DNA from 3 places in the Undibacterium sp. Dicai25W genome. Region 3 is predicted to be linked to each of the others. Evidence: predicted binding sites of a transcription regulator. Region 3 holds the regulator's gene; each other region holds the start of a gene.
The links. Region 3 encodes HrcA, which represses chaperone genes, less so after heat shock. Its sites were predicted from a motif close to TTAGCACTCNNNNNNNNNGAGTGCTAA; they were not measured.
Positions count from the first base shown of each region.

Region 1: rpoH (RNA polymerase sigma factor RpoH) is a predicted target of HrcA. The motif match lies at 1,830-1,856, and genes of this name have one in related genera.
Region 2: groES (co-chaperone GroES) is a predicted target of HrcA. The motif match lies at 1,857-1,883, and genes of this name have one in related genera.

Region 1 is NZ_JBMPOQ010000010.1:17,148-21,297, forward strand. It holds gene ACO0KY_RS12515 (cell division ATP-binding protein FtsE) at 1-658, shown strand, start outside; gene ACO0KY_RS12520 (cell division protein FtsX) at 682-1,596, shown strand; gene rpoH (RNA polymerase sigma factor RpoH) at 1,926-2,816, shown strand; gene ACO0KY_RS12530 (SCO family protein) at 2,899-3,486, opposite strand; gene cyoE (heme o synthase) at 3,489-4,150, opposite strand, start outside.
Region 2 is NZ_JBMPOQ010000022.1:52,896-57,045, forward strand. It holds gene groL (chaperonin GroEL) at 1-1,440, opposite strand, end outside; gene groES (co-chaperone GroES) at 1,492-1,782, opposite strand; gene ACO0KY_RS17400 (hypothetical protein) at 2,448-2,717, opposite strand; gene ACO0KY_RS17405 (TolC family protein) at 2,744-4,150, shown strand, end outside.
Region 3 is NZ_JBMPOQ010000002.1:249,030-253,179, reverse strand. It holds gene recN (DNA repair protein RecN) at 1-379, opposite strand, end outside; gene ACO0KY_RS04230 (NAD kinase) at 457-1,350, opposite strand; gene ACO0KY_RS04225 (HAD family hydrolase) at 1,425-2,111, shown strand; gene hrcA (heat-inducible transcriptional repressor HrcA) at 2,156-3,175, shown strand; gene ACO0KY_RS04215 (response regulator) at 3,188-3,568, shown strand; gene fur (ferric iron uptake transcriptional regulator) at 3,628-4,059, opposite strand; gene ACO0KY_RS04205 (outer membrane protein assembly factor BamE) at 4,136-4,150, shown strand, end outside.

The DNA.
Region 1 (4,150 bases), on a different contig from region 3:
CGTCTCTAAACTGTATGCTGGCGACGCCTGCGCCTTGCGCAATATTTCCCTGACGATACCAGATGGCGAGCTGATATTTTTAGCTGGCCCTTCCGGTGCAGGGAAATCGACTTTATTGAAGATGATTGCTGGCATTGAGAAGCCAACGACTGGTCGGGTGATGGTCAATGGTCAGGATGTGAGCAAGTTGCAAACCAGCAGCTTGCCTTACCTGCGACGTAAGCTAGGCTTGATTTTACAAGATCAAAAGCTACTGAATGATCGCAGCATCTTATCGAATGTGATGTTACCGCTGATCGTGACAGGAGCCGCGGCGCAAGAAGCCGAATCACGCGCCCGCGTCGCTTTAGAAAAAGTAGGGATGCTGGAAAAGGCCAATGCGCTCCCGTTGACTTTGTCTGGTGGTGAACAACAACGCGTTGCGATTGCCCGCGCAATCGTCAACCGTCCTAAAATCATTCTGGCCGACGAACCGACCGCATTTCTTGACCGAGAAAATGCGAACAAGGTACTGAGTGCTTTAAAAGCTTTTCAGAGCGCTGGTGTTACGTGCCTGATTTCCAGCCACGATGAACAGTTTCTGGATCAGGCCAGCCGTGTGATTTATCTGAGCAAAGGCCAGATCACTGATTCCTGGAATTCTTCCATCGCCGCCTGATATCTTATTTCAAGGATAAACCCATGACCATCTGGTTTCGTGAGCATCTGTTTGCATTAAAAAGTGCCTACACCCACTTGCGTGCAGGTACCGGCAATTTTTTATTTAATGTGTTAGTGGTTGCAATTGCACTGGCCTTGCCTATCGCAGGCCTGACATTGATTGAAAACATCAAACCGATTTCTTCACAATTATCCATAGAACCTGAAATCAGTATTTTTGTCAGCCCAGACACAGCGCGTGACAGCGCAACTGCCTTATCGGTACCAATCAAACGCTTGCTCAAAGAAAATGCGATCAATGGCAAACTGGCTTTTATTCCCAAAGAAAAAGCGCTCGCTGCGATGCAAGACTCGTCTAGCCTGGCGGAAGTGTTGTCGACCCTAGGTGGCAATCCACTACCTGACGCCTATATCTTATCGCTATCGAACAACGATGCAGAGAAATTGGACAGCTTGGTTGAAAAATTAAAAGCTTTACAAGATGTTGATGTGGTTCAGGTAGATTCGGCCTGGGTTAAACGTCTGGCGGCTTTAGTGCAAATTTTACAAATGGGTTTGTTGTTCCTGGCAATTACTTTGGGAGTAGTTGTCATAGTGGTGGTTTTTAATGCAACTCGCTTGCAAGTGATTTCACATCAGGCAGAAATCTCCGTCACGCGCTTGTTAGGTGCGACCAATAGCTTCATCCACCGGCCCTATTACTACACAGGTGCCCTGCTCGGCTTACTGGCTGGGGCAGTGGCACTAGGCGCAATTGCGGCGTCCTTGCAGCCTTTAAATCAGGCAATTGCCGATTTTGCCAAACTCTACGCATCGGAATTCCGGCTCACGCCTTTAGGGATTATTCCTAGCCTTGCTTTGCTCGCATTTAGCATGTTTTTAGGGCTATGTGGTGCGTATTTATCGGTTCGCCGACAATTGGCGCGCGCTAGCTAACACCGGATTTTCTCCAAATTCATGCAACTTTTTGGATAAATTGGACTCTTAATATCGTTATTTGTGCTTTCTTGTGCAATATCAAGATCTTTACCCAGTCAGGCACTATCGTTATCTAAGACGGTTTATCCCAGATAAAACACATACAGATAACGAGGATAGACGCAAAAAATCTTTCTGCAAGGCAAATTCATCAGCCTGCCGCACTCAGATTTGAGCATCAATTCCAACTATTAGCACTCTTCTCAAGAGAGTGCTAATATAAGGGCTTATACAGCTAGTTTTTCTATTTTTATTGAAACTGGCAGCAATGAGGAGGAACCATCGCAATGACTTCGACACAACTTATCCCGGCAACAGATAGCAAAGCGCTCGCCCTGGGTTTCAGTGGCACGCTCGGAAATATTGACGCCTATATCTCAGCAGTCAATCGCCTGCCTATGCTCACGCACGAAGAAGAGATCAGTCTCGCCAGCCGCTTACGTGCTGACAATGATCTGGGCGCAGCGCAACAACTGGTTATGTCACATCTGCGTTTAGTTGTTTCTATTGCCCGTGGTTATCTGGGTTACGGTCTGCCACATGCAGATCTCATTCAAGAAGGTAATATCGGTTTGATGAAAGCCGTTAAGCGTTTCGATCCTGATCAGGGCGTACGTCTTGTGTCCTATGCCATGCATTGGATCAAGGCTGAAATGCACGAATACATCTTGAAAAACTGGCGCCTGGTGAAAGTAGCAACGACTAAAGCGCAACGTAAATTGTTCTTCAATCTGCGTAGCCACAAAGAAGGCTTAGAGACGATGTCTCCTAAGCAAATCGATGCGCTGGCAAAAACACTGGATGTCAAACGCGAAGAAGTCATTGAAATGGAAATGCGTTTGTCAGGTCATGACATTGCACTGGATGCGCCGACGGATGACGACGATGAAAAATTCGCACCTATTGCGTATTTAAAAACTGAATCTGACGAACCAACCAAAGTGCTGGAAACTCGCCAGTATGATCGCCTGCAAAGCGAAGGTCTGGAAAGTGCCTTGTCAAAACTGGATGCGCGTTCACGTCACATCATCGAAGCGCGCTGGTTAAAAAATGACGACGGCTCAGGTGCGACACTGCATGAATTGGCTGATGAATATGGCGTTTCTGCAGAACGTATCCGCCAGATTGAAAGCGCAGCATTGAAAAAAATGAAGGGCGCTTTAGCGAATTACGCTTAAGCACTCAACAAATTGCAATCAACAAAAAAGCACTCAGAAATTGAGTGCTTTTTTTTCGACTTCAATAAAGTATTGAAGTAAATTACTTAAGTAGCAATTTCAAATCATGCACGATAGGCTCTATTCCTTGACCAAGGCTTAAGAACAAGCGTATGTGCCCATCCGTGTCAAACACGTAGCTACCAGCCGTATGATCCATGGTGTAGCTGGTCGGCGTCTTGCCAGGGACTTTTTGGTAATAGACTTTAAAATCTTTAGCGATTTTGGCGGTCGCCGCAGCATCACCGTACATACCTAAAAAACGTTGATCAAAATTCGGCACGTAAGACGCCAGCAAAGCCTGCGTATCGCGCTCAGGATCAATGGTGACGAAAATCACCTGCACTTTGTCTGCCTGTTGTCCCAATTGTTGCATCACATTTGCCATCTCTACCATGGTCGTCGGGCAGACATCAGGACACTGGGTATAACCAAAAAACATGATCACCACTTTGCCTTTAAAGTCAGCCAGAGTACGTGCCTTGCCATTGTGATCAGTCAGCGCAAAATCCTTGGCGTAATCGATGCCGATGATGTCGGTGTTTGAAAATTTTTCAGCAGGAGGATTACAAGCCGCTAACAGCGTCAGCAGACCGGTAATCAAAAAACAAGACAGAATTTTTTTTAACATAATCAAAACTTCAGATAGTGATCGACCAACAAAGCGGCAAACAACAAGGACAAATAAATGATCGAGTAAGCAAAGGTTTTACGCGCCAGAATATCGCTGTAATTGCGATACATTTGCCATGCGTACCACAGGAAGATCCCACCCAGCACCACAGCGCTAAACAAATAAATCAAACCACTCATATGTACTGCATACGGCAACATCGTGGTCGCAAACAAAGCAATGGTGTAGAGCCAGATATGCAAGCGTGTTATTTCAGGTCCATGAGTAATCGGCAACATCGGCAACCCCGAACGTGCATAATCGTCACGGCGATACATCGCCAGAGCCCAAAAATGCGGTGGTGTCCAGATAAAGATAATCAATACCAGCAACCAAGCTTGCATAGGCACATCATTGGCAACCGCTGCCCAACCTAAAGCAGGTGGCATCGCACCGGATAAACCGCCAATCACAATATTTTGTGGCGTTGCCGGTTTTAAAATGATCGTATAGATAATGGCATAACCGACAAAGGTCACAAACGTTAGCCACATCGTGAGTGGATTAACCAAGGTGTTGAGTACCCACATACCGATGCCGCCAATCACACCAGAAAATACCAGAGTTTGCAAGGCACTGATTTCTCCTTGCGCTGTGGCACGACGTGCAGTGCGCGCCATAC
Region 2 (4,150 bases), on a different contig from region 3:
AGCATTGAAACCGAAGTTGCCAGTGCCGTTCAAAATCGCGTTAACAACAACGCTTGGTTCGCCACCAGCGTTGGCAACGATTTCGCGCAATGGTGCTTCGATTGCTTTGAGAACCAGTTTGATACCGGCTTCTTGATCAGCATTGTCGCCTTTGATCACGCCAGCAGCTGCACGTGCACGCAACAGAGCAACACCACCGCCAGGAACAACGCCTTCTTCAACCGCTGCACGAGTAGCATGCAACGCATCTTCAACGCGTGCTTTTTTCTCTTTCATTTCAACTTCAGTTGCAGCACCAACTTTGATCACTGCAACGCCGCCTGCCAATTTGGCAACGCGTTCTTGCAGTTTTTCACGGTCGTAGTCAGAGCTTGCTTCTTCGATCTGAGCGCGGATTTGTTTAACACGTGCTTCGATACCGATTGCCTGGCCTGCGCCGTCGATTACTGTGGTGTTTTCTTTGCCGATTTCGATACGTTTAGCTTGACCCAGATCAGCCAGAGTTGCTTTTTCCAGTGTCAGACCAACTTCTTCAGCGATTACTTGGCCGCCAGTCAGGATAGCGATGTCTTCCAACATTGCTTTACGACGGTCACCAAAGCCAGGCGCTTTAACAGCAGCTGTTTTCAGGATGCCACGGATGTTGTTCACAACCAGAGTTGCCAGCGCTTCGCCGTCAACATCTTCAGCGATGATCAACAGTGGGCGACCAGATTTTGCCACTTGTTCCAGAACTGGGAGCAGATCACGGATGTTCGAGATTTTTTTGTCGAACAACAGAACGTATGGGTTTTCCAGGATAACGGATTGTTTTTCTGGGTTATTGATGAAGTATGGTGACAAGTAGCCACGGTCAAACTGCATACCTTCAACGATGTCGAGTTCGTTGTCGAGAGATTTACCGTCTTCAACTGTGATCACGCCTTCTTTACCTACTTTGTCCATGGCACGGGCGATGATATCGCCGATGTTTTGGTCAGAGTTAGCAGAGATAGAACCAACTTGAGCGATCTCTTTGTTGGTTGTTGTTGGCTTGGACAGAGTTTTGATTTCTGCAACGATAGCTACAACTGCTTTGTCGATACCGCGTTTCAAGTCTGTTGGGTTGAAACCAGCTGCAACGTATTTGAAGCCTTCGCGAACGATAGCTTGTGCCAATACTGTTGCTGTTGTTGTACCGTCACCAGCGTTGTCAGAAGTACGGGAAGCGACTTCTTTCACGAGCTGCGCGCCCATGTTTTCCAGTTTGTCTTTGAGTTCGATTTCTTTAGCGACTGACACGCCGTCTTTAGTCACTGTTGGCGCGCCGAAAGAGCGTTCCAGAACAACGTTACGGCCTTTAGGGCCCAGTGTTACTTTAACTGCGTTAGCCAGAATATTTACGCCATTAACGATTTTCGCACGTGCGTCATCGCCAAAAATTACTTGTTTAGCTGCCATGTTATTTTCTCCGGAATCTTGAGGATTTCTAACTACTTAGGAATACAGGAATTATTTCTGTACGATCGCGAAGATGTCTTCTTCACGCATAACTAACACTTCATTGCCGTCAACTTTGACAGATTGGCCAGAGTATTTGCCGAACAATACGCGATCGCCAACTTTGACTTCGAGTGCGCGCACAGTGCCGTTATCCAATTGTTTACCTGTACCAACGGCTAATACTTCACCTTGATCTGGTTTTTCTGCTGCCGCGTCAGGCAGAACGATACCGGATGCAGTTTTTGTTTCTTGATCCAGACGTTTAACGATCAGACGATCGTGCAGGGGACGAAGGTTCATACAAGCTCCTTTAAATTTGCGAGTAATTACGAGGGAATACTATTGAATTCAATTTAAGCTGGGGAAAGACTTTGTTAGCACTCTCTCCCAACGAGTGCTAATTATATGGGCGGGGTGCTGGTATTTCAAGGACAAAAACGATAAGAATTTTTTTAATCCTTATAAAACAGTTACTTAGATGATTTTGACCGGGACGTGATTTCGGTTCAGAATTGGAATTATTTAAAAAGCTTCACTTTTCCACAATCAACAAATAAGGAACTTGACTCAGCACTTACGAAAAATACCCGTGCAAATATTGCCAAAAAGACATTGAAAGTGTGTTGCATTTTGAAAAACTACTGGCAGTGGTGAGTATTTTGAGTATTTAGCTCAAATGTGATAAGTTCCGCCTATGAAACGATTTTCATTGCGCTCATTGACGATATATTTGTTGCTGATAATGCTACCTTTGCAAGGGTTTGCAGTCAGTAGCATGTCGTTATGTGGACAGGTTTCGTATCCGTCAGTATCCGTAGCATCGATGTCACCGTGCAAACAGCACCGGCAGATCTCGCTTAGCTCGCAAGGTGTTGAAAACGACGTTAAAAAAATTTCTTCAAATCAACTTGATTTACATGGCCATTGCAAAGCGAATTCAGCTTGTTGCAGTGGGCTTGCTTTGCTCACTTCAGTTGGCCTGACGATACCGTCAGATTTTTCTCCTGTTGCATATAATAGTTATCCCCCATCATTTTCTTCTTTGGTGTCTGGCACACCGGAACGTCCCCCCAAATCTTTGCTTTCCTGATGACGCGATCCCGCTTTTTAGCGGATTCTTTTTTGAGTTTATGATTTAAATGCTTTTTGCTGTAAGGATGGGTAACAGATCCTTCTTTGCTCTTGCATAGGCATTTAATTTGCCCAGAATATTGACGGGAATGATATGCCGCCATTTTTTTCACTTAGTACGCGTTCATTGATGAGCGCCTCAGTTATAGTTTTCACCTTATCAGCTTGCGGCAGCTTTGATGCGCAGAATGCAATCTTGAAGGTGAATGAGACGATTCCGGCTTTCACTGGAGGTCGCCTTGAAATGGTTGGAGGGAGCCAGCAATTTCGTATCCAAGAAGCCAAAACAAAAGATTTATTGACGCAAAGTCGTGAGCAAGGTTTGTCGCAAAATGATGCGGTTCACATCGCACTGGTCAATAATCCGGCTTTACAGGGATTGCTGGCACGACATGCTGCAAACGGCGCTATTGCTGCGCAGAGCGGGCAGATTGCCAATCCTTTATTGACACTGGAAAGTATTCGTCGCGGCGATGCTTCAGATCTTTCGCGTATGATTAGTTTTAGCTTAGTTGATTTGTTGAGCTTATCGCAAAGACAGAATCTGGCGCAGAGTAAGATCAGTGAAGGGCAATTGCAAATGAGTATCGAGGTGGTAAATCGTATTACTCAAGTACGTAAGGCATGGGTTGATGCGGTCGCTGCGAAACAAAGTTTTATTTACGCAAATCAGGTCAACGATGTGGCGCAATCGAGCGCGACGTTAGCGAAACAGATGCGTGATGCCGGAAATTTCAGTAAGTTGCAAGCGGCAAGGCAGCAGGCTTTTTATGCAGATGCTTTTATGCAATTTAAAGCGGCACAACAGCGTGAGGTCAGTAGTCGCGAGAATTTAATCCGCCTACTTGGTTTGACAGATGAGCAAAAGCAAATGCTCCATTTGCCAGAGCGTTTGCCAAACTTACCTACAGCGCCTATCGATGCAGAAAAAATCAAAGACGCTGCAAATGCAGAGCGATTGGACATACGACTTGCAAAAATTCATTTGGAATATGCGGCCAAGCGGCAAGGTTTAACCTCCTTGACTAGTTGGACTGATGTGCAGCTAAGTGTGGCGCGTGAAACTGGTTCGGGCAGCTCCGGCACACGCGGTGACGTTAATAGTCTCAGCGATGCGGGCGCAAAACGCACTACACAGATCAGCTTTAGTTTGCCATTATTTGATCAAGGACAGTTGCAACGCGATTCGATGAACGCCAATACACGCGCCGCCAGTTTTGAATTGGAAAGTGTGATGCGCAACGCGGCCTCAACATTGAGAGAATCGTATTCTGCTTATCTGACTAGCTATGACATTGCTCAGCATTACCACACGGATGTTTTGGTTTTGCATGAACAAATTTTGCGTGAAAACCAATTGCGCTACAACGGCATGTTGGTCAGTGTTTTTGAGTTGCTGGATGACGCGCGTACGCAAGTCCATGGCGTGATCGCTGCTATTCAGGCGGAACAAGATTTTTGGTTAGCGGACGCAGCTTTGCAAGCGGAAATTATTGGTGCGCCACATATTACGAGCGGCCAGGATTCAAGGAATATA
Region 3 (4,150 bases):
GAATATCCACCAGAAGATCACCGAGTTCACGCAATTGGGTAGCGGTGGCTGTAATGCCGTTGATCCATGCCTTTGAACGTCCAGCGTTATCGATGGTACGGCGTAAAATCAATTGTTGTTCAGGGTCACTGAATTCATTGTTTTCCAACCAGTTTGCAACGGCGTCGTTGAGAGAAAATTCTGCGCTGATATCTGCTTTAGCGGCAGATTCGCGCACCATGCTGGCGTCGCCACGACCACCAAGTGCCAAGCTAAGAGCGTCGATCAATATTGATTTTCCGGCACCAGTTTCGCCGGTTAAAACGCTGAAACCAGAGGAAAATTCAAGCTCTAAAACATCAACAATGACAAAATCACGAATAGCGAGCGTGCGCAGCATAGGAGCGGTATTTTAGTTAGAGTAAATGAAATTAAGTAAGCGAACAGCCGATGAGCGGCTATTGTAACAACCTGTGATTAATTGAGTGCACCTTCTACTGAAGGATATTCATTCCAATGTAACTTCTCACGCAAAGTATTGTAGTAATTCCAGTCCTGCGGATGTAAAAAGGTCACTGTATGGGTAGAGCGTTTGACGATAATTCTGTCCTGATGCATCAGACTGGCAAAAGTTTGCATATCGAAATTAACACTGATGTCTCTCCCGGCGGCGATTTCAATCACAATTTCACTGCTATCGGGCAGCACGATAGGGCGGTTGGACAGCGCATGCGGTGCAATCGGAACCATGACGATGCCACTCAGACTAGGGTGTAAAAGTGGCCCACCTGCCGACAATGCGTAAGCAGTAGAACCTGTCGGTGTAGATACGATCAAACCATCCGAACGTTGGTTGTACATAAACAAGTCATCCACTTCCACCCTCAGCTCTACCATGCCTGAGCCTGCACCTCGCGCCACTACGATGTCGTTAAAAGCGACCCCACTGAAAATCTGATTGCCATCGCGCACGACGATCGCTTGCAATAAACTGCGCCGCTCAGACACGTATTTGCCTTCCAGCATTTCGCTAATCACCGGGATCATCCTATCAAGAGGAATATCTGTGATAAATCCGAGTCGCCCCTGGTTGATTCCGATTAAAGGCACGTTGTACGGTGCGAGCTGGCGCGCAATGCCGAGCATAGTGCCATCGCCGCCGACCACAATCGCAGCATCAGCAGTTTTACCGATGTCAGCCACCGACATTGCAGCCAGGTTATCGAGTTGAATATAGCGGGCGGTTTCTTCTTCCAGTACCACTCTGTGACCAGCCTGATCCAGAAAGCGCGCCAGATCGGTCATAGAATCAGTAATGCCGGCAGCATTATATTTACCAACAAGTGCAATCGTTTTAGCCTGTACAGTCATAGAAAATGAAGGGTGACGTGATTCGTCAGATTAGACCATAATTATGAAAAAAATGAACTAACAGAGTGCTCTATATGACAATTAAAGCCGTATTACTCGATTTAGACGACACCTTATGGCCGATCGCACCCGTCATTCAGCATGCGGAAGCCACTTTATACACCTGGATGCAGCAACATGTTCCGAACGTCACTGCGCAGCATGACATCGTTTCTTTGCGATCGTTAAGGCAGGCGTTGGTGACAACTGATCCGCGTTTTTCTTATGACTTATGGGCCTTGCGTCATCAATTATTGCAAAACGTGTTCAGGCAATATGATGAAGATGTTGGCAAAGCGGATCAGGCGATGGCAGTTTTTGCTCACGCGCGCAATCAGGTCAGCCTGTACCCGGACGTGGCGCCGGCATTAGGTGTACTTGGGCAGCGTGTGAAATTGGGGACGATATCGAATGGTTTCGCTGATCTGCAAGCGATAGGATTGGCCGGGCATTTCCATGTATCGGTTGCTGCCCATCAATTTGGGTGCGCCAAACCGGATGCTAGAATATTTCATGCTGCCTGCGATGGATTGGGTCTGGCTCCGTATGAAGTGTTGTATGTAGGCGATGATTTATTGCTTGATGTGCAAGGTGCTCAGCAAGCAGGCCTTAAGGCTGGGTGGATGAACCGACGCAGTCTGGTCAATGACGATCCACGCCATTCTCATGTCAAACCCGACGCAGAATTTAAAGATTTACATGATTTGACACAATGGTTGTGAATTTCGTAGTGTTCAACTTGGCTTAGGTCGCATAAAATAAAAATATGCAACTTGATATCCGCGCCCAAACGTTATTAAAAGCTCTGGTAGAACGCTACATCGCTGACGGTCAGCCTGTAGGTTCCAGAGCATTGTCTAAAATTTCTGGTCTGGAACTGTCTCCAGCGACGATACGCAACGTCATGGCTGATTTAGAGGAACTCGGCTTTGTCGCCAGTCCACATACTTCTGCCGGGCGTGTGCCGACCCCGCGGGGTTATCGCGTTTTTGTCGATGAATTGTTAACTGTGCAAGAAATTGATGAATCCGCATTAAGCTCTCGTCTCCAGCCGGGGTTTTTAACGCAGCCACCGCAAAGAATTATCGCGAACGCGGCACAAATACTGTCTTCGCTGTCGCAATTTGCGGGGGTGGTCATGACGCCGCGTACGGAGTCGATATTTCAGCAGGTAGAATTCCTGCGTTTGTCTGAAAAACGTATTTTGCTGGTCGTCGTTGCTCCTTCGGGGGACGTGCATAACCGACTGTTGTTGACCGATGTGGATTACACGCCAACACAACTGGTGCAGGCAGCTAATTATCTGAACCAGAATTTTGGCGGCTTAAGTTTTGATGAGGCACGCTTGCGTATCAATAGTGAATTGCGGCAGTTGCAGAGTGACATGACCAGTCTCATGCAGGCGGCAGTGGAAGCTGGTAGTGATGCTTTGGCGGAGCAAAACGAAGAAGTTGTTATCTCCGGCGAGCGTAATTTACTCAATGTGCAGGATTTGTCTTCTAATATGAATTCACTGCGCAAATTATTTGACATGTTTGAGCAAAAAAGTGGCTTAATGCAGTTGTTGGATGTATCTAGCAAGGCGACAGGTGTGCAAATTTTCATTGGCGGCGAATCGCAATTGGTGCCTATGGACGAAATGAGTATAGTCACAGCACCGTATGGTGTGAACGGTAAAATTGTCGGCACCCTGGGTGTCATTGGTCCGACTCGTATGGCGTATGAAAGGGTGATCCCTATCGTCGACATTACTGCCAAATTGCTTTCAAATGCGTTGAGTCAGTAGAAAGGTCATATTATGTTGAACAAAAATGTCTCTATTTTGTTGATTGACGATAACGATATTACGCGCGAAGTGCTACGGGTTGTATTGCGGAGCGAGGGGTATAACGTTGTTGGTGAGGCAACGGATGGTGGCACGGGTCTGGATATGGCTTTAAAACTGAGACCCAACATCATTCTGTTGGACGTGGTCATGCCTAAGATTAGTGGTTTGGAAATTTTGCCAAAAATCAAAGAGATGTTGCCAGAAGCGATGGTATTAATGGTGACTGCAAGCAAAGACTCCGAAACTGTTTCGGAGGCCGTGAAAGCGGGAATACATGGCTTTATTCTGAAGCCATTTAATGCGCAAAAAATTCTGGATACGGTCGAAGGTGTTGTGGCAAAAATTAAATAAAAAACTCATTTGTGATTTAAGGGCAGGTGCACCCGCCCTTTTAATACAGGTAGTTCGTCTTAATTGTCTTTGTGCGCACAATTTTCTTTTGTGCAACTACCGTAAATTGCCAGCGAGTGATCGGCAATTTTGAATCCACGTTCTAAAGCGATGGTGTGTTGTCTTTTTTCTATTTCCGCATCAAAAAATTCTTCGACGCGTCCGCAATCAAGGCAAACCAGATGGTCGTGGTGAGAGCCTTCATTTAATTCAAAAATAGCTTTGCCAGTTTCAAAATGATTGCGGTGAAGTAATCCTGCCTGTTCAAATTGCGTCAACACGCGGTAGACCGTCGCCAGACCTACGTCCATGTTTTCATTCAGTAATATCTTATAGACATCTTCTGCGGTCAAATGCCTTACTTTGCTACTTTGAAAGATTTCAAGGATTTTCAGTCGTGGCAAAGTCGCTTTAAGCCCGCTTGCTTTGAGATTTGAAGTGCTGTTTGTCATGTTTTCGGTCAAAAGAATGCTATCTGCTTTATGATATAGGTTTTTAGGGCATATTGCTCAATTACTGAGGGTACCTATGCGATTGTTGTTT